DNA from 4 places in the Paradevosia tibetensis genome. Region 4 is predicted to be linked to each of the others. Evidence: predicted binding sites of a transcription regulator. Region 4 holds the regulator's gene; each other region holds the start of a gene.
What was found. Region 4 encodes LexA, which represses DNA repair genes until DNA is damaged. Its sites were predicted from a motif close to TGTTCNNNNTGTGTTCNG; they were not measured.
Positions count from the first base shown of each region.

Region 1: a site for LexA is predicted at 3,374-3,391, ahead of FNA67_RS20660 (ImuA family protein). Genes of this name have one in related genera too.
Region 2: a site for LexA is predicted at 1,516-1,533, ahead of recA (recombinase RecA). Genes of this name have one in related genera too.
Region 3: a site for LexA is predicted at 2,547-2,564, ahead of FNA67_RS07585 (DUF763 domain-containing protein). Genes of this name have one in related genera too.

Region 1 is NZ_CP041690.1:4,214,781-4,219,397, forward strand. It holds gene FNA67_RS20635 (hypothetical protein) at 1-557, shown strand, start outside; gene FNA67_RS20640 (MerR family transcriptional regulator) at 554-1,603, opposite strand; gene FNA67_RS20645 (MarR family winged helix-turn-helix transcriptional regulator) at 1,681-2,145, opposite strand; gene FNA67_RS20650 (hypothetical protein) at 2,222-2,536, shown strand; gene FNA67_RS20655 (tellurite resistance TerB family protein) at 2,769-3,206, opposite strand; gene FNA67_RS20660 (ImuA family protein) at 3,423-4,178, shown strand; gene FNA67_RS20665 (Y-family DNA polymerase) at 4,129-4,617, shown strand, end outside.
Region 2 is NZ_CP041690.1:2,867,325-2,871,941, reverse strand. It holds gene FNA67_RS14055 (ABC transporter permease) at 1-240, shown strand, start outside; gene araD1 (AraD1 family protein) at 272-1,267, opposite strand; gene recA (recombinase RecA) at 1,617-2,693, shown strand; gene alaS (alanine--tRNA ligase) at 3,120-4,617, shown strand, end outside.
Region 3 is NZ_CP041690.1:1,571,526-1,576,142, reverse strand. It holds gene FNA67_RS07595 (LacI family DNA-binding transcriptional regulator) at 1-902, shown strand, start outside; gene FNA67_RS07590 (DUF488 domain-containing protein) at 894-1,250, opposite strand; gene FNA67_RS07585 (DUF763 domain-containing protein) at 1,260-2,513, opposite strand; gene FNA67_RS22385 (hypothetical protein) at 2,640-2,768, shown strand; gene FNA67_RS07580 (exopolysaccharide biosynthesis protein) at 2,765-3,460, opposite strand; gene FNA67_RS07575 (NAD(P)-binding domain-containing protein) at 3,659-4,617, opposite strand, start outside.
Region 4 is NZ_CP041690.1:2,083,506-2,088,122, reverse strand. It holds gene FNA67_RS10160 (FUSC family protein) at 1-627, opposite strand, end outside; gene mdtN (multidrug transporter subunit MdtN) at 605-1,669, opposite strand; gene FNA67_RS10150 (YtcA family lipoprotein) at 1,666-1,926, opposite strand; gene lexA (transcriptional repressor LexA) at 2,177-2,896, shown strand; gene FNA67_RS10140 (IlvD/Edd family dehydratase) at 2,965-4,617, opposite strand, start outside.

The sequences.
Region 1 (4,617 bases), 2.1 Mb from region 4:
CTGCCCTGCTGCCCCTGGCTTTCGCCTTCGCCGTGCTGGCCGCCCCGGCCGGCGCCGCCCAATATGATTCGGCCTATACCGAACTCGACCTCGACCAGTGCACCGTGCTCGATGCCGACGATTTCGGAGCCCAGTATGCCTGCCCCGGCTACAAGGGCATCCCCATGTTCGTCGCCGAGGGCGACCTGCGCTTCATGGTGAGCTACGGGTTCGGCGCCCCCGAGGCCAAGGCCGCCTCCCAGACGCTGCCGCCTTTCAATACCCTCGCCCCCACCATCGAGTGGCGCGTCTCCAACGTCACCGGCGGCTGGAAGCCTTTCGCCACCATCGTGCGCTACCTGCTCGATGACGACGAGAACGAGGCCCAGAAGAAGCGCCAGGTGCTGGTGGTGACGAGGATTTCCGAAGAGGGCACCTGCCAGATCGCCTGGGTGGACGCCAAGGCCAATGCCGATGCCAACGAACTCGCCCGCAAGGCCGCCGACGACAAGGCCGGCGACTTCGATTGCGACAAGGACCCCGAGATCGTGGGCAAGTTCGAGGCCTGGAAGCGCTAGGCGCGCTGCTCCTCCCCGCCATTGGGCCGGTAGGCGATGACCCCGGCCGTGCGCGCCCGCTGCCCGGGCGAACCCAGGCACGAGGCGACGCCCTCGTAACCCGGTGCACCCGGATAGGGCGTGACCAGCATCGGCGGATTGTGGTTGGCCGGGCAGAAAAGCACCGCCTCGGCCGGCGTGACGGCCGCCAGGTCCAGAATGGCGCTGGAGCGCGTGAGGCAGAAGACCGGCTTGGCCTGCGGCCCGCGCCGGCGCAGATGCGCCACCAGCGCCGCCTGCGTGCCCGGATCGAGCCCGTCCTCGATCATGTCGATGACGAGAATGGCCGGGTCCGGCGCTTCGAGCGCGACGAGGAGCGCCAGGAGCGCGTCCGAGGCGGCGCCGCCGTCCTCGACGATCCACTCCTGCGCCCGGGCGACCCTTGCGGCCAGCGCCACATCGCCCGCGAGCCCTGCCCTGAAGTCGGCGCCATCCCCGGCGAGACGCTCGAGCCCGAGGAAGGCCGCGCCGGCCAAGGTTTCGGAAAGCCGGCGCGCCAGCCGGGTCTTGCCGCTGAAGAGGGGCCCGACGATGAAGGTGAGCGAGGCGACGCGCTCAAGCGCGAAGCGCTCGCCATCCCAGGGCCAGGGCAGGTCGAACGCCACGGCCGGCGCGGCGGCGGGCACGGCAAGCGCGGCCAGCTCGCTCACGGCGGGCGCCTTGCCGGCCCCAAGGGCCGAGCGCATCGCCCCCACCTGCGCCAGCGCCGAGGTGAGCTGGGCGATTCGCCCTTCGAGCGCGGCCTGGTGCCCAGCGAGCACGCGCGTCATTTCCGCTTCGTCCCGGGCGAGAACGCGCCCGATCTGGGCAAGGCTGAGGCCGAGGGCGCGCAGGGCGACGATGTCGCGGGCCCTTGCCATGTCCTCGGGCCCATAGGCGCGCCAGCCCGTGGCGCTGCGCAGCGGCGCCAGAAATCCCTTTTCCTCGTAGAGGCGCAGGGCCTTCACCGAGACGCCGAGCAGGTCGGCGGCCTCCGAGGGGCTGTAGTGGCGATCTTTGAACGTCATGGAATCACCCTTCCGGTTCGATGATTCTCGCGTTTATGGGAGCGGCCCCAGGGGGCGGGTCAAGAGATCGGATCGGGTCAGGGCGCCGGGCTGCCGGTGGCGGTCTTCTCATTGAGGATGCGCAGGGCGCGCTCCATCTGGGCGAAGAGCTCTGGACCGAGGATGTCTTTGTATTCGTTTTCGATTTCGCGCTTGATGGCATTGCGCTCGACCAGGTCGAACAGCCCCAGCCCCGTCAGTTCCACCCGCCGCAGGCGCTTGTCGGCCGGGTCGGTGACGCGGGTCACCACGCCATCGGCCTCGAGCTGGTCGAGCAATTGCTGCACGGCCTGCTTGGAAAGCCCCATGCGCTCGGGCAGGGCTGCCTGCGACACCCCGTTCGGTCCCACATGCCCCAGCACCTCCCCGCGCGCCTCCAGATGCCAGGGAAAGCCGCGCGCCGCCATTTCCCGGCGCATGCGATCGCGCCAATGCTGCGCCGCGCGCCAGAGATGCAGGCCGATATGATCAATGCTGCGGGCATCGTCAAGCTTCTTGACCAATTTCGAGTTCCGCTCTATTAGCTCGTCAAGTTACTTGACTATTATCGCAAAACCCCAGGAAACACGAGGCTTTCCAATGATTGTTCACGACAATTCGATTCTCGAGGCGCTGCTGCGCGGCTCCACCCATTATCTCGATCTCGGCAATGGCGTCGAAGCGGCGGTGCATTACGGCGCCGACGGCGCGGCCGCCATGCTGGCCCCCAACGGGGGACGCCGCACCGGCCGTTGGGCGGTGACCCCGACCGGCTACCATGTCGATTGGGAGGGTGGCCCAAGCGCCGACTGGCAGATCGATATCGAGCCCGGCCGCATCGGCTATCGCGACGGCGAGGGCGTCGAAAAGGGCACCGTCACCAAGATCGTGCCGGGCAACGCCATCGCAGCATAAGGGCTGGCGTCAGGCGGGGAGCCGCGGTCACCGGGCGTGACCCTGGCCCCCCGGCCTTCGCCGGGGAAGAGTCTGCCTCGGGAAGGCCCGGGACGCATATCGAGGACCTCTGGAAGCCCGCACGAGCCGATCGGCTTCATGAGAAAACGCCCCCGATCGCCGTCACCAGCGCGAGAGCCGGGGTCGCGGGACTTTTTTCCCAGGCACGGAAAAGATGGGGGCCGAACGGCCCCTATTCGGCCTTGCGGGCCATCTGGTTGCGCAGGATGTTGCGGTCGCGGGTGGAGACCCCGATGAGCTCGGCGATGCGCCAGACCATATTGTCCTCGAGCTCGTGGTTCTTGTTGTCCGCGAACACCACCTGCCACATCATGCGCACGATCTCGATGCGCTCGTCGTCCTCGAGCGAGGAGAGCCCTGAGGTGAACTGGTAGAAATCCACCGCGTCGGCATCCCGGCGCAGGGCCTCGGCAATGAGCTTTTCGACCTCGCTCTCGTCCAGGTCGTAGTAATCCTGCAACGCCGCCTTGATGGCCTGGCGCTCCTCATCCTTGAACGAGCCGTCGATCGCCGCCAGGTGGACGAGCAGCGCCGCCACCGACAGACGCGGGTCATGAAGATCGTGGCCTGTTTCGCTTTTGGAAAACAGGCGGTTGAGAGCCTCGAACATGTTGGGGCAGCTCCGGATACCAAGTATCCCAAGACATAGTGGGAGGAGCCGCGGGGCTCAATGACCGCAAGGCCACACTCGCGAAAGCTTTATCGCGCGTGTTGTCCCCAAACCGGCGCCGCCACCCCAGCCCTTCACGACTCGGCTTGACTCTTTTGAGCGCAAGTTGTTCTCTTTTTGTTCTAGCGAGTTCGGAACGGAAAGAGGATGTGTTCCATGGGCAGCCCAGCCAAGCAGGAGGCACTTGAGGCATTGCGTGCGCGCATTGCCGCGATCGAGAATCGCCCGCCGCTGGGTGAGAGCGGGGCGGACCTGCGGCGCAAGCAGGTGGAAGGCTTTCTCGCTTCCGCCCCCGGCCTGCTCCATGAGGTCTTCACCCCCGAGGAACGCAATGCCGGCGCCACGCTCGGCTTCTCGCTCGGCCAGGCCCGCGCCCTCATCAAGCCCGACCGGCCGGCGGTTTTCTATATGGGACTGGCCCATGAGAGCCAGGAACGCGGGCTGCCCTATGGCCCTGGCCTGCAGAATTTCGGCTTCGCCCCCGAGCACCTGACGCTGGTGCGCACCCAGACCATGCCCGAGCTGCTCTGGGCGATCGAGGAAGCGCTCTCCTGCCGGGCCGTCGCCGCCGTCATCGCCGATATCGGCGGCCACCCCAAGATCCTCGATTTCACCGTGAGCCGGCGCCTGAGCCTGCGGGCCGTCAGCGGCGGCGCCTCGGTCTTCCTCAACCGCTACGGCACCGGACGCGAAGCCAGCGCCGCGCAACTGCGCTGGCGGGTGGAGCCGGCGGTGAGCGAGGGACAGCGTTTCGATCCGCGTGCACCCGGAAATGCCCGCTGGCAGATCATTCTCGAGAAGGGACTTTTGAGCGGGGACATCAACAGGCAGGGCGACTGGAAATTGAGCTGGAATCATGGGTTTGAACTGGACGCAGACAAGAGTATCGCACGGCAGCAAGCGGCAGCCTGAACGGCGCTATCTGGTCCTGCATGTGCCGTACTGGGCGACCGACTGCTTCAAACGCCACGATCGCACCCTGGCTGAATCAACCCAACCCCTGGTGCTTTACGAAAAGCAGAAGAGCGCACTCAATATCGTTGCTGTCGATGCCTTGGCCGAAAAGGCCGGGCTTTCGAGCGACCTCAACCTGGCGCAGGCGCGTGCCGCCGTCCCGGGGCTGCAGGCTCGGGAAATCGACAGGCCCTTTCTTGAAGCTGCCTTCGCCGACTTTGCCGATTGGCTGTCTTTTGCCTCTCCTGTCGTTGCAGTCCTTCCCGACGTTACGGCCTTTGGCGATCTGGGTTTTGACGTCACTGGCGTTACGCACCTCTTTGGCGGGGAGCAGGCCATGCTCGCCGAGGTGCTCAAGCGGCTTGGCCATATCGGCATCCTGGCTCAAGGCGCCATT
Region 2 (4,617 bases), 780 kb from region 4:
AACCTGGGGCAGGGCATGGAACTCACGGTCATCGCCGCAGCGGTGATCGGGGGCGCGAACCTTGCCGGCGGCTCCGGCACGGCCTTCGGCGCCGTGGTGGGGGCGGTGCTGATCGAGGTCATCCGCAACAGCCTGATCCTGCTCGGTATTTCGACCTTCTGGCAGGGCACGTTCGTAGGCTGTTTCATCGTCATCGCCGTGGCCTTCGACCGGCTGCGGAACCGGGAGACGAGCGAATAGGGGGAGCGCAGGCTCCCCCTCGGAGCACCGCTCAGTAGAGCGGCTTGATCTCGATGGTTTCGGCCTCGTCCCAGGCCACCGCGTTGCGCAGCGGCGCGCCGAACTGGGTCTCGGCGATCTCGAAGACGTCGCCAGGCTCGGTCTTGATGCCGTCCGCAAAGCTCAGGGTCGCCGTGCCGAACATGTGCACGTGGATGTCGCCGGGGTTGCGGAACAGCTCGTACTTGAAGTGGTGGTATTCGAGGTTGGCGATGGTATGGGACATGTTGTCCTCGCCCGACAGGAACGGCTTTTCCCACAGCACCTTGCCGCCGCGCAGGATGCGCGACATGCCCTCGATGTGGCGTGGGAGATCGCCCAGCCGCAGTTCCGGGCCGAACGAGCAGGCGCGCAGCTTGGAATGGGCGAGGAAAAGGTAGTTCACCCGTTCGGTCACGTGGTCCGAGAACTCGTTGGCGAGGGCGAAGCCGAGACGGCGCGGGTTGCCGTCCTGGTCGATGATGTAGATGCCGGCGATTTCCGGCTCCTCGCCGGCGTCCTTTGCGAAGGCCGGGGAGGGGATGGGGCGGCCGGGCGGCACCACCGAATAGCCGTTGCCCTTGTAGAACCACTCCGGCTGGACGCCGACCTGCCCCGGCGCGGGCTTGCCGCCTTCCAGGCCCATGCGGAACATCTTCATGGAATCGGTGAGGTTTTCCTCGGTCTTGGTGCCGGCCGACTTGTGCATGGCATTGCGCGTGGCGGCGGACCCGAGATGGGTCAGGCCCGTGCCGGTGACGTAGAGATGGGCCGGATCTGGGTGGTCGATGGGCGAGAGCAGGCGGCCTTCGGCGACGATCGCGTCGCGGTCGAGCGTGGCGCCCAGGCCCTTCTCGGCGATGATGGTGCCGATGGTCACGTTCCGGTCGATGGCGGCCAGCGTCAGGTCATAAACGCTCGCTGCGTCCTTGATGAGCCGGGCCACCCCGTTCTCGATCGCCGCTACGGCGCGGTCGCCATTGTCGTCCTGGAACTGGATGAGATTCATTTGCCTGGCGCCCTCCCTCAAGCGGTGCGCGCATAAAACGCAAGCTGGCGGGGCGGGGCAAGGGGGAAAACGGTCAGCAATCCAAAAATCCGGTCTTTATCGGAAAACGTGATGAAAATCGGTGCGCGCCGGAGCCGGAGAAATCCCAATTGGCGGCGGGAGGAGCGCGGGGGAGTATCGGCAGGAAAAGCTGGTCTCGGGCCGCGTGAATTAGTTTTTGCCGTTCTCATTTTGCGTGTTGACAGTTTGGAAACAAAATGAGAACAAAATAGGCACATTAGATGGACGGGGAATAGCGGCTCAGCCGCGTTGCACCGGTGCCGATGGCGTGAAATAAGGAGCGGGACTCATGTCGACTACACCACTGCGCGTTATCGAGGGAAGCATGGATAAGGACAAGGCGCTCGCTGCGGCTCTCAGCCAGATCGAGCGCAATTTCGGCAAGGGCTCGATCATGCGCCTTGGCGAGAATTCCTCCATCGAGGTCGAGGCGATCTCGACCGGGTCGCTGGGCCTCGACATCGCCCTGGGCATCGGCGGGCTGCCGCGTGGCCGTATCGTGGAAGTGTTCGGGCCGGAAAGCTCGGGCAAGACGACGCTGGCCCTGCACGTGATCGCCGAGGCGCAGCGCAATGGCGGCATCTGCGCCTTCGTGGACGCCGAACATGCGCTCGACCCCGTCTATGCCCGCAAGCTCGGCGTCAATGTCGATGACCTGCTGATTTCCCAGCCGGACGCCGGTGAGCAGGCACTCGAGATCGCCGATACGCTGGTGCGTTCGGGCGCCATCGACGTGCTGGTGGTCGATTCGGTGGCCGCGCTCACGCCGCGCGCCGAACTCGAAGGCGAGATGGGCGACTCCCTCCCGGGCCTGCAGGCGCGCCTGATGAGCCAGGCCATGCGCAAGCTCACCGCCTCGATCTCCAAGTCCAAGGCGATGGTGATCTTCATCAACCAGATCCGCATGAAGATCGGCGTGATGTTCGGTTCGCCCGAAACCACCACGGGCGGCAATGCGCTCAAGTTCTATTCCTCGGTCCGCCTCGATATCCGCCGCATCGGCGCCATCAAGGACCGCGAGGAAGTGGTCGGCAACCAGACGCGCGTCAAGGTGGTCAAGAACAAGCTGGCTCCTCCGTTCCGCCAGGTCGAATTCGACATCATGTATGGCGAGGGCATTTCCAAGGTCGGCGAGCTCATCGACCTGGGCGTCAAGAGCGGCATCGTCGAGAAGTCGGGCGCCTGGTTCTCCTATGATAGCCAGCGCCTCGGCCAGGGCCGCGACAATTCCAAGCAGTTCCTCAAGGACAATCCGCAGATCGCCGCCCAGATCGAGCAGGGCGTGCGCGAAAGCGCCGGCCTGCTGGGCGATGCGCTGATCACCGCGGGAACGCCGGAATCGGATGCCGAGGGCACCGAGGAATAAGCTCGGCTCTGTCCGAGAGAGATTGTGGGGCGTCGCACAAGCGGCGCCCTTTTTGTTTCGAGGCCCCGAGCCGCGCCCAGGGGAGAGAGCTGCTGACGTCCGGCTAAGCCATGCCCGTAGCAAGTTTGCCCTAATGCAAGTTGACCTCATTCGCCCCGGCAGGTCTCCCTCCCCCTTGTGGGGAGGGAACAAGGGTGGGGGTAGCTCCACCCTCGGTGTCTGCGGCCTTCCCCCGCCCTCGATCCCCTCCCCACGAGGGGGAGGAAGCCGGGAGGCGGCAAGCGCCGTGGACGTCGCGCCCCGCCTGAGCCTTCCATTGCTCCACCGCGCCGCTGGACGAACCATCACCCGCGCGATAGAAAGCCCGGTCAAATTTCCAAGGGTGCGCTCGGGGGCGCGCCACCTTCCGCGAGGAACGCCTATACCATGACCAGCGTAAACGACATCCGGTCGAGCTTCCTGAACTACTTCGCCAGGGAAGGGCACGAACCGGTGGCATCGAGCCCGCTCGTGCCCCGGAACGATCCGACGCTGATGTTCACCAATGCCGGCATGGTGCAGTTCAAGAACGTCTTCACGGGCGTCGAGAAGCGTCCCTATTCGACGGCGACGACGGCACAGAAATGCGTGCGCGCCGGCGGCAAGCACAACGATCTCGACAATGTCGGGTTTACGGCGCGTCACCACACCTTCTTCGAAATGCTGGGCAATTTCTCGTTCGGCGACTATTTCAAGGAGCGCGCCATCGAGCTTGCCTGGAACCTCCTGACCAAGGAATGGGAGCTCCCGCGCGAGCGCCTTTCGGTCACGATCTACCAGGACGATGACGAGGCTCACGCGCTCTGGAAGAAGGTCGCCGGGCTCTCCGACGACAAGATCGTGCGGCTGGGCGCCAAGTCGAACTTCTGGCAGATGGGCGATACGGGGCCGTGCGGCCCGTGCTCGGAAATCTTCTACGACCACGGCGATCACGTCTGGGGCGGCCCTCCGGGTTCGCCCGAGGAAGACGGCGACCGTTTCATCGAGATCTGGAATCTCGTGTTCATGCAGTACGAGCAGCAGAATGACGGTTCGCGCTCGGGCCTGCCGCGTCCCTCCATCGACACCGGCATGGGCCTGGAGCGCATTGCCGCGGTCATGCAGGGCGTTCACAACAACTACGACATCGATCTCTTCAAGACGCTGATCTCGGCAGCTGCCCAGGCGACCGGCGCGCGTGTCGATGGCGACGGCAACACCTCGCTGCGCGTCATCGCCGACCACCTGCGCTCGATGTCCTTCCTGATCGCGGAGGGCGTGCTGCCCTCCAATGAAGGCCGCGGCTACGTGCTGCGCCGCATCATGCGCCGCGCCATGCGCCATGCCACGCTCCTGGGCTCGAACGAGCCGGCGATCTTCAAGATCGTGCCGACGCTGGTGCGTGAGATGGGCCAGGCCTATCCCGAGCTCGTGCGCGGCGAGGCGATGATCGAGGAGACCATCCGGCTCGAGGAACACCGTTTCCTCAAGACCCTGGGCCGTGGCCTCCAGATTCTTGCCGACGAAACCAAGGACCTGGGCGAGGGCGCAGTGCTCGATGGCACCACCGCTTTCAAGCTCTACGACACTTACGGCTTCCCGCTCGACCTCACCGAGGATGCGCTGCGTACGCGCGGCATCACCGTCGACCAGGCCGGGTTCAGCGCCGCCATGGAGGCCCAGAAGGCCGAGGCGCGCAAGAGCTGGGCCGGTTCGGGCGAGAGCGCCGACGATACCATCTGGTACACGGTCGCCGACAAGGTCGGACCCACCGAATTCCTCGGCTATGAAACCGAGAATGCCGAGGGCCAGGTGACCGCGCTCATCAAGGATGGCGCCATCGTGGATGCGCTCAAGACCGGCGAGGAAGGGTTCGTGGTGCTCAACCAGACCCCGTTCTACGGCG
Region 3 (4,617 bases), 510 kb from region 4:
GCGTCGAGGCGGCGATCGCCGAGCTTGGTTATGTGCCTAACCCCCAGGCCAAGAGCCTTCGCACAGGGCGCACCAATGTCGTCGCCACCCTTATTCCGGACATCCGCAACCCCTTCTACACGCACCTGGTCAAGACCGCGCAGCTGGCGCTCGAGGAAGCGGGGATCGACACCCTCATCCTCAACACCGATGTACCGGGCGGCCATTCCACCGAGCACGTGCGCGACTACCTGCGGCAGATCTCGCATAAGCGGGTCGATGGCGTGATCATCGGCGACTTCGCCCTGCACGGCATGCACGATGCGCTGGCTGATCTGGACATGCCGGCCGCCTTTATCGGCCACCTGCCCAGCAAGGCGGTCGACAGTGTCGAGATCGACGATTTCGGCGGTGGCTACCAGATGGGGGCCTACCTCGCCGCCAAGGGCCACAAGCGCGTCGCGCTCGTCACCGGACCTTCGGCCTTCAAGGAAGCAATGTCGCGCGCGGCCGGCTTCGAGCAGGGACTGCGCGACAACGGCGTGGAAACGCCGGTGGACCTGCGCTTCGAGGGCTCCTACCTACCGCCCTCCGGTCAGGCGGCGGTGGAGTGGGTTCTTGCAAAGCCGGCAGGCGAACGGCCGAGCGCGATCTTCTTTTCCAACTACCTGATGGCCTCGGGTGGGCTCGCAGAGCTCTATGATCGCGGCGTCGCGGTGCCGTCCGACATCGCGGTCGCCGTGTTCGGCGACGATCCGCAGTTCGAATATGTCCGGCCGCGCCTGACGCGGGTCGGCGCTCCGATCTCGACGCTGGCGGAGCGGGCCATTGCCATGCTGCTCGAACGCATCGAGCGCAAGTATGACGGGCCGCCGCGCTCGGAAACCGTGCCCTGCGTCCTCCACGCCCTCGATTCAGCCTGAGCGCGAGCGCAGATAGGCGGCCAGCGCCACGGCCTGGTTGTGGTCCCGGTCATGGGCCCCGTAGAGCAGCGTCACGTGGCCCTGCCGAACCAGGTTCTCGAGGTCGGCCAGCGCGGGATTGCCCGCAAGCTCCTCCGCGTAGCGCCGCTTGAATTCCTCCCATCGCGCCGGGTCGTGGCCGAACCATTTTCGCAACTCGTTCGAGGGCGCCACAACGCGCAGCCAGTGGTCGAGACGGGCATCTTCCTTGCGCAGGCCGCGCGGCCAGAGGCGGTCCACCAGAACGCGCAAGCCGTCGCCGGCTTCGGCCGGATCGTAGACTCGTCTGGTGGTGATGATGCCCGCCAACGCCCCTCCTCACGCGCCCTTCCTGGCCCGATTGGGAGACACATCGTCCATCACCGTCCGTCCGCCATAGAGCGGGGAGAGCCGGCGTTCCTCGGCGATGAAGGCGTCGAGCGAAGGCCCGGTTGCCGTGCCTTCGAGGCGCCGCGCCTGCGCGTCGAGCCGGCGGATCGCCGCCATTTCCTCCTCGTTGCCCAGCCGCGCCTTGCCGACGGCGGATTTGAGCACCTTGATGGTCTCGTCATAGACTTTGAGCGGCACCGGGAACGGATGACCGTCCTTGCCGCCGTGCGCCATCGAGAAGCGTGCGGGATCGGCGAAGCGATGCGGCGCGCCATGGATCACCTCGGCCACCATCGCCAGCGACTTGACCGTGCGCGCACCCACGCCGGGCACCAGCAGCAGCTCGGTGAAATCGCCGGGCGCCGTGTCGGCGGCAGCCGCAAGCGCGCCGTGCAGGCGGCGCAGCATCACGTCCTTGGGCCGCACGTCGTGGTGCTCGGGCATCACCAGGTGCGGCAGCATGGGCTGGGCCGGCGCCTCGGCTTCCACAGGCCGCCCTTCGATGCGCCCGACCTCGGCCACGATACCGTCCGGCCCGAGCGAGCCGAGCATTTCCACCTGCGCCCGCCGCGAAGCCTGCGCGCGGTGATCCGCCAGGTTGACGATGTTGCCCTGCCGCTTGCCGTCGATGGCCGCGTGCGGATCATCGAGAAAGCTCTCGAGCCCCTCGGACAGCCAATGGTAGCGCCGCGCCTGGCGGGCATCGCCCTTCATGCCCTGCTGCACCACCACCCACTTGCCGTCATCGGCAACGATGAACCCGTGGAGGTAAAGGTCGAACCCATCCTGCACGGCGGCGCTGTCGACCTTGGCGACGAGCCGGCTCGACCGGGCCAGTTGCTCGCCATCGAAGCCCTTGCGCTGGCCGATGCGAATGAGTTCGCCCGGCGTTTCGCGCGAGTGCTTGCCACGGCCGCCGCAGACATGCAGGCCCAGTTCGCCCTCGAGCGGGGCGAGGCCGCGCTTGAGCGCCCCGATGACGCTGGTGGTGATGCCCGAGGAATGCCAATCCATCCCCATCACCGCCCCGAAGGACTGGAACCAGAAGGGGTGGGACAGACGCCGCAGGAACTCGTCGCGCCCGTATTCATGGACGATCGCCTGGGTTACCACCGCCCCCAGCCGCGCCATGCGCTGGCTCAGCCAGCGCGGCACGTGCCCGTGGTGCAATGGAAGGTCCGCGCTGCCAGCCCGCTGGGCCATGCCGAAAAGTCCTCGATAGATATCGCCCGAGGTTAGCACAAAAAGAGAACAAAGCTAGTGCAGGAACGAAGCGGGCCCGGCGCCCGTTACGGACAAATGAGGGCGCGCCTTTTCAAGGAGGCAGGAATGACCCCGACCGAAGCCTGGTATCTCACCGGCGTTATCATCGTTTTCGTGCTGCTGTTGTCCTTCATCGGCTGGGGCATGCTCCAGACCCGCGGTCTCGAGCAGAAGCCGATCGACCACCACTTCTAGAAGTGGAGCTGTTCGACTTCCTCGACCACCGCCTCGCCGACCGCGATGCCGACGACGAACACTATCCACAGGCAGAAGGCCAGCAGCCAGGCTCCGATGAGGCCGATGACGATGCCCATGAGCATCGCCAGCCCGTCCTTGTTGAGGATGCCCACGCAGATGATGGCCAGTCCGAGCGACGGGAGCGTGTTCGTGAACGGAATCGGCACCAGCATGAACACGCCCATGAGGAACGCGAAGACGGCGATGAACGGCATCACGGGGCGTGAGGCCATCCAGGTGATGCGCGGTCTCGACAGGCGGGAGATGATGCGGGTGAACCTGGCGAGGAACTCGAGCAGCTTGAGCATGAGCCCGAGCGGCAGCCTGCGGTCGCCGACGAAGGCCCAGAGCCGGATCTGTGCGCCGGCCAGCATCATGACGGCGAAGGCCATGATGGCCAGCCCGATCACGACGCTATAGCCCGGCGGCCCCGGCAGGAGATTGAGCACCGAGAAGATCATGATCGCCAGCACGTGCGACTTGGGCCCGAGCAGTTCGATCAGGCTGTTGCAGGTGATCCGGGCATCGGGTTTTTCGGCCACCGCCTGCAGGCGCGCCAGCACGTCGTAGACGATGGTTTCGAGGGGGGACCCCGCCGGGCCGGGTGCGCCAGGCGCGGCGGCACCGGAGAACGCGGAATGCGTACTCATCGGTCGCGCCCCATTCGGCAACGCGCGGAACGGCTTATCGCGTCGATGGGGTACGGAGGTGGAACCGATGGTCTCCGTGCCCTTTGCTCACCGCCGCGATACTGCACCGAACCGTCCCACTCACGCCTGACCCGCCGACACTACCCCGCTTCCCCCGCGCCGCGATTGGCTCGGCGTCCGTGTTGTTGGCCCGGTGTCTCAATGTGGCGCGGCCTCGGGAAGCCCCAGCCAACCCATCAGTTCCGCCGCTGCCGCGCTGCCGGCGCGGTTGGCGCCGATGGTGGAGGCGGAGGGGCCGTAGCCGACCAGGTGCACGCGCGGATCCTTGAGGACCTGGGTCGCCAGTCGACCGGTCATGGTGATGCCGCCACTGGGTTCGCGCAGCATCAGCGGCGCCAAATGGTCGAGCGAGGAGCGGAAGCCGGTGCACCAGAGGATGACGTCCGCGCGCTGGAAGGCGCCATCGGCCCAGCGTACGCCGTCTTTAGTGATTTCCGCGAACATCGGCAGCCGCTTGAGCACGCCCCTCGCCCGCATGGCCTCGATGGCGGGGGTGTTGCGCAGGCCGGTCACCGAGACCACCGAGTTGGGGGGTAGTCCGTGCCTCACCCTCTCCTCGACCATGGCAACGGCGGCCCGTCCATCCTCTTCGGTGAAGCTGCCGTCCCGGAAGACGGGCTCGCGGCGCGTCACCCAGGTGGTCGAGGTCACCCCCGATATCTCGTTGAGAAGCTGGATAGCCGAAATGCCGGCGCCCACGATTACCACGTGCTGGCCGGCGAACTCGTCGGCGGTGCGGTAATCCCTGGTGTGAAGCTGGCGGCCCCTGAACCGGTCGCGGCCGGGGTAATCCGGGATGAACGGGGTCTCCCAGGTGCCGGTGGCGTTGATGATGCCGCGGGCCGAAAAGTTGCCGCGATCCGTCTCGACCCGCAGCCGGCCGGCGCGCTCGCAGACCGCCACGACCTTGACCGGGCGATACACCCGCAGATCGAAAGCCTGCTCATAGGCGGCGAAATACCTTGGCACCGCCACGGCCGCCTCGACCTGGGTTTCGGCGGTATCGATGGTGTCGGCGAACGAGAGTCCCGGCAGGTCGTGGATGCGGTTGACCGTGCTCAGCGTCAGCGAGGGCCAGCGGAACTGCCAGGCGCCGC
Region 4 (4,617 bases):
GAGGGCGTGGGCGGTAGGAACCGCGTTGGGAGTGTTTCGAAGCAAAGCCGCGGCCGCGTCGAGCCGGTCTGCGAGGGTGGCTCGCAACAGGCGAGCCGGGCTCCTCGGGGCGACCACGTTCAGCAACACCAGAAAGAACATCGGGAAGAAGACGACTACCCACATCCAGGTGAGCGCCCGGGTGAGGAGTTCGGCTACGGGGATGATGTCGTAAAGCGTCATCACGAAGGCAAAGACGAAGCCCACGGTGCCCGCCATCGACCCAAGCCGGCTGGCCTGGGAGAAGTACATGCCGCCGAAGGTGAAGGCCGCAATGAACGCGAGCCTGAGGAACGGCGAATCCGCCGAGATCATCAGGAACAACACCCCCAGCAATATGCCGACGGAAGCCGCCACGATCAGGCCGAGACCGATCAGGATGCCTGACCCCGAGTTGTCCTTTGATGCGAAAAAGATGAGGTAGCACGAGAGCGCGGCCTCGGGCACGTGGTTGGCCATGGCCACCACCGTAACCAGCACGCAAAGCACCGCCATCCGTATCGAAAGGTCGAGCCGCCCCGGATAGGGCTGCAGTTCGTCCCAGACGATCCTGGCGAAGCTCGGTCTAGTGGGCGGTCGATACAGCATCGGTTTCGCTCGGGGGCTGGCCGACGATGACGATGGCGGTCGAGCCGATGCGCATCAGGTCCGCCGGCGGATCGTGGAGCTTGACGTAGACCGGGAAACGCTTGGCCACCTTCACCCAGTTGAGGGAACTGGAAACGATCGGCAGCCCGAGGATATTGGCCGATTCCTCCGACCGCACACCCCAACCGATGCTTTCGACCTCTCCCTGGATGCGCCGCGATCGGTCCGCCATCACGAAGACATCGGCCCGGCTGCCGAGACGGATGGCGTCGAGTTCGGTTTCGCGGAAGAAGGCCACCGCCTCCCAACCGGAAGTGTCGATCAGCGTGAAGATGGACTGGGCCGTTATCACATACTCGCCGGATGCCATCTCGAGCCCCGTCACCTTCCCGTCGAACGGCGCGCGCACGGTCGTGTTGTCGAGATCGCGCTGCGCAAGGGCCACCGTCGCCTCGGCCACGTCGACCTGGGCCTTGCGGGTATCGAGCGTGCCGATGACCTGTGTCGCGCCCTGCGACTGCTGGAGCGCCTGGTCAAGACTGACCTGTGCGTCGCTATAGGCGGTTCGCGCCTGGTCCACCTGCTGGGCCGTCACGTATCCCTTTGGCAGGAGCGGCTCTAGGCGCTCCAGGGTCTGCCGGGCGAGTTCGGCATTGAAGCGCGCGCGTTCGATCTGTTTGGCGGCGACATCGGCGTTGCTTTGGGCCGTAGCAATATTGCGCCCGCCCTGCTCGACCTCGGACTGGGCGGCACGCAGCTCGGCCTGCGCCTGGTCGAGGCGAAGCTGATAGGGCTGCGGATCGATCTGGAAGAGCACGTCGCCCTTTTTGACGCTCGCATTGTTCTGGACGGCGATCGAAACGATGCGACCGGGAACCGTGGGCGAAACGTGGATTGTGGGTGCCGAGATCTCGGCGACGTCGGTTCGCGGCGAGCTGTTGATCTCGTTGAGCGAGAAATAGATGCCCACGACCGCCGCTACGAAACTGACCACGGCAATGACGAGGCCAATCAGCCTCTTGATGACATGCCCGCCGTTCATTGCGGAATTCCGCCGAACCAGAGGAACCAGAAGCCGGTACCCCCACCAATCGCCATACACAGATAGACCAGCAATGGCAGTGGAAGATACCCGTCGATATCGAGAATGATCAGCAATTGCCGCGCGATGACGGCGAAGACCACACCAAGAACCGCGCAGATGATCCAGGCTGGAAAGAACGAGCCAAATATTGCGATCGAGGGCGCCGAAGGCTCCGAACTACAAGCTCCGAGCATGCTCGCGAAAAGTAGCGCCATGCCTAGTCGTGGTAGGCGCGCCGCAAACACGCGGCTCACGGATACTGGTTGCACTTGACGCTCCGCACACTCGAAATCGCCCGTCAGGGGCGGCTTCCGGCCAGAGATCGACCCAAATTCCCGGTCCCGTCAAGCGTTTCGGCGGCACATGAAGGGGTGCGATAACGGCTTCTTCACCGTTTTGTTGCAGAACATAACTGGAACACATATAACAAGTTCAGTCTTTGTTCTGATTCTGTTGGGGCCGCCGATGCTGACGCGCAAGCAACACGAACTGCTCATGTTCATCCACGAACGGATGAAGGAAACCGGCATCCCGCCCTCGTTCGACGAGATGAAGGATGCGCTCGACCTGGCGTCCAAGTCCGGTATCCATCGCCTGATCACGGCGCTTGAGGAGCGTGGTTTCATTCGCCGCCTGCCCAACCGGGCGCGAGCGCTCGAAGTCATCAAGCTTCCGGATTCGATGAACCCGTCGCTTGGCGGGCGCAAGGCGCGGTTCGAGCCCAATGTCATCGAGGGCAACCTTGGCAAGGTTTCAGCGCCCCCGCCTCGGACGGAACTGGTGTCGGTCGCCGAAAGTGGCCGGCCTGTTGCAGTGCCGGTGATGGGACGTATCGCAGCCGGCACCCCGATCGAGGCCATCCAGACCCATAGCCACACCATTGCCGTGCCGCCCGAGATGCTCGGGCCGGGTGAGCACTATGCGCTCGAAGTGCGCGGCGATTCCATGATCGAGGCCGGCATCTTCGACGGCGACACCGTACTGATCAAGAAGCAGGACTCAGCCGGAACCGGCGAGATCGTCGTGGCTCTCGTCGATGATGAAGAGGCTACTCTCAAGCGCCTGCGCCGCAAGGGTAATTCGGTCGCTCTCGAGGCCGCCAACCCGGCTTACGAAACCCGCATCTTCGGCCCCGACCGAGTGAAGGTACAGGGTCGGCTGGTCGGCCTGCTGCGCAAGTACTGAGCGTTCCGCTCCGAAATTGAAACGCCGCCGCCGGGGAGATCCGGCGGCGGCGCTGTTTTGTGCCGGCGTCAGTGGTTGTCGCGGGGCAGCCCGGCGGTCTGGGCCAGGCGCTGGTAGTTGACGGCGGGACGGAGAACGGCGCCGCTGCCGAGCTGGTCGACGATGCCGCGCTGAATCTCCTGCCAGGGCGTCTGGTTCTTGGGATACTGGTAGCCGCCATTGGCTGCCAGTTCCTGGCGACGCTGAGCGATTTCCTCGTCGGAGATGAGGATATTGGCAGCGCCGGTGTTGAGATCGATCCGCACGCGGTCCCCGGTGCGCAGGATGGCGAGGTTGCCGCCCGCAGCCGCTTCCGGAGAAGCGTTGAGGATCGAGGGCGAGCCCGAAGTACCTGACTGGCGCCCGTCGCCAATGCAGGGAAGCGAAGTCACGCCCTGCTTGATGAGGTACGCAGGCGGCCGCATGTTGACGACTTCGGCAGCACCCGGATAGCCGATGGGGCCGGCGCCGCGCATGAAGAGCAGCGTGAACTCATCGATTGCCAGTGCCGGATCGTCGATGCGGTGGTGGTAGTCCTCCGGACCGTCGAAGACTACAGCCCTGCCCTCGAAAGCATTGGGGCTGGCTGGGTTGTTCAGGTAACGATCGCGGAATTCCTGGCTGATGACGCTGGTCTTCATGATGGCGTTGTCGAAGAGATTGCCACCGAGAACCAGGAAGCCAGCCTCCGCCTTGAGCGGATTGTCGAACTTGCGGATGACCTTGTCATCCTGGATCGGCGTGTCGCGGCAGTTCTCGCCGATGCTCTTGCCGTTCACGGTCGGTGCGTTTTCCGCGATGAGGCCCTGCCCCATCAACTCGTTGACCACTGCCGGCACGCCGCCGGCATGATAGTAGTCTTCGCCAAGATATTCACCGGCCGGCTGCAGGTTCACCAGCAGCGGCACCTGATGGCCTTCCTTCTGCCAATCGGAGATATCGAGTTCGACACCGATGTGACGCGCGATGGCGTTGATGTGGATCGGCGCGTTGGTCGACCCACCAATGGCCGAGTTGACCACGATCGCGTTGTGGAAGTTGTCGCGCGTCAGGATATCGGAGGGCTTGAGGTCTTCGTGCACCATCTCGACGATGCGCTTGCCGGTGCGATAGGCCATTTCCTGGCGGTCGCGATACGGTGCGGGGATGGCGGCGGAACCCGGCAGCTGCATGCCCAAGGCCTCGGCCAGCGAATTCATCGTGGTCGCGGTGCCCATGGTGTTGCAATAGCCGGTCGAGGGCGCCGACGAAGCCACCAGGTCGATGAACTGCTTATAGTCGATCTCGCCCTTCGCCATCATCTGGCGGGCCTTCCAGACGATGGTGCCCGAGCCCGTTCGCTCCCCACGGAAGTAGCCGTTGAGCATGGGGCCGACCGAAAGAGCGATCGCCGGAATGTTGACCGTTGCCGCGCCCATGAGCATGGCCGGCGTGGTCTTGTCGCAGCCGATCGTCAGCACGACGCCATCGAGCGGATAGCCGTAGAGCACTTCGACGAGGCCGAGATAGGCGAGGTTGCGGTCGAGCCCTGCGGTCGGTCGCTTGCCGGTTTCCTGGATTGGATGCACCGGAAATTCGATGGCGATGCCGCCCGCTTCGCGGATGCCCTCGCGCACGCGCTCGGCCAGAACGATGTGGTGGCGGTTGCAGGGCGACAGGTCCGAACCGGTCTGGGCAATGCC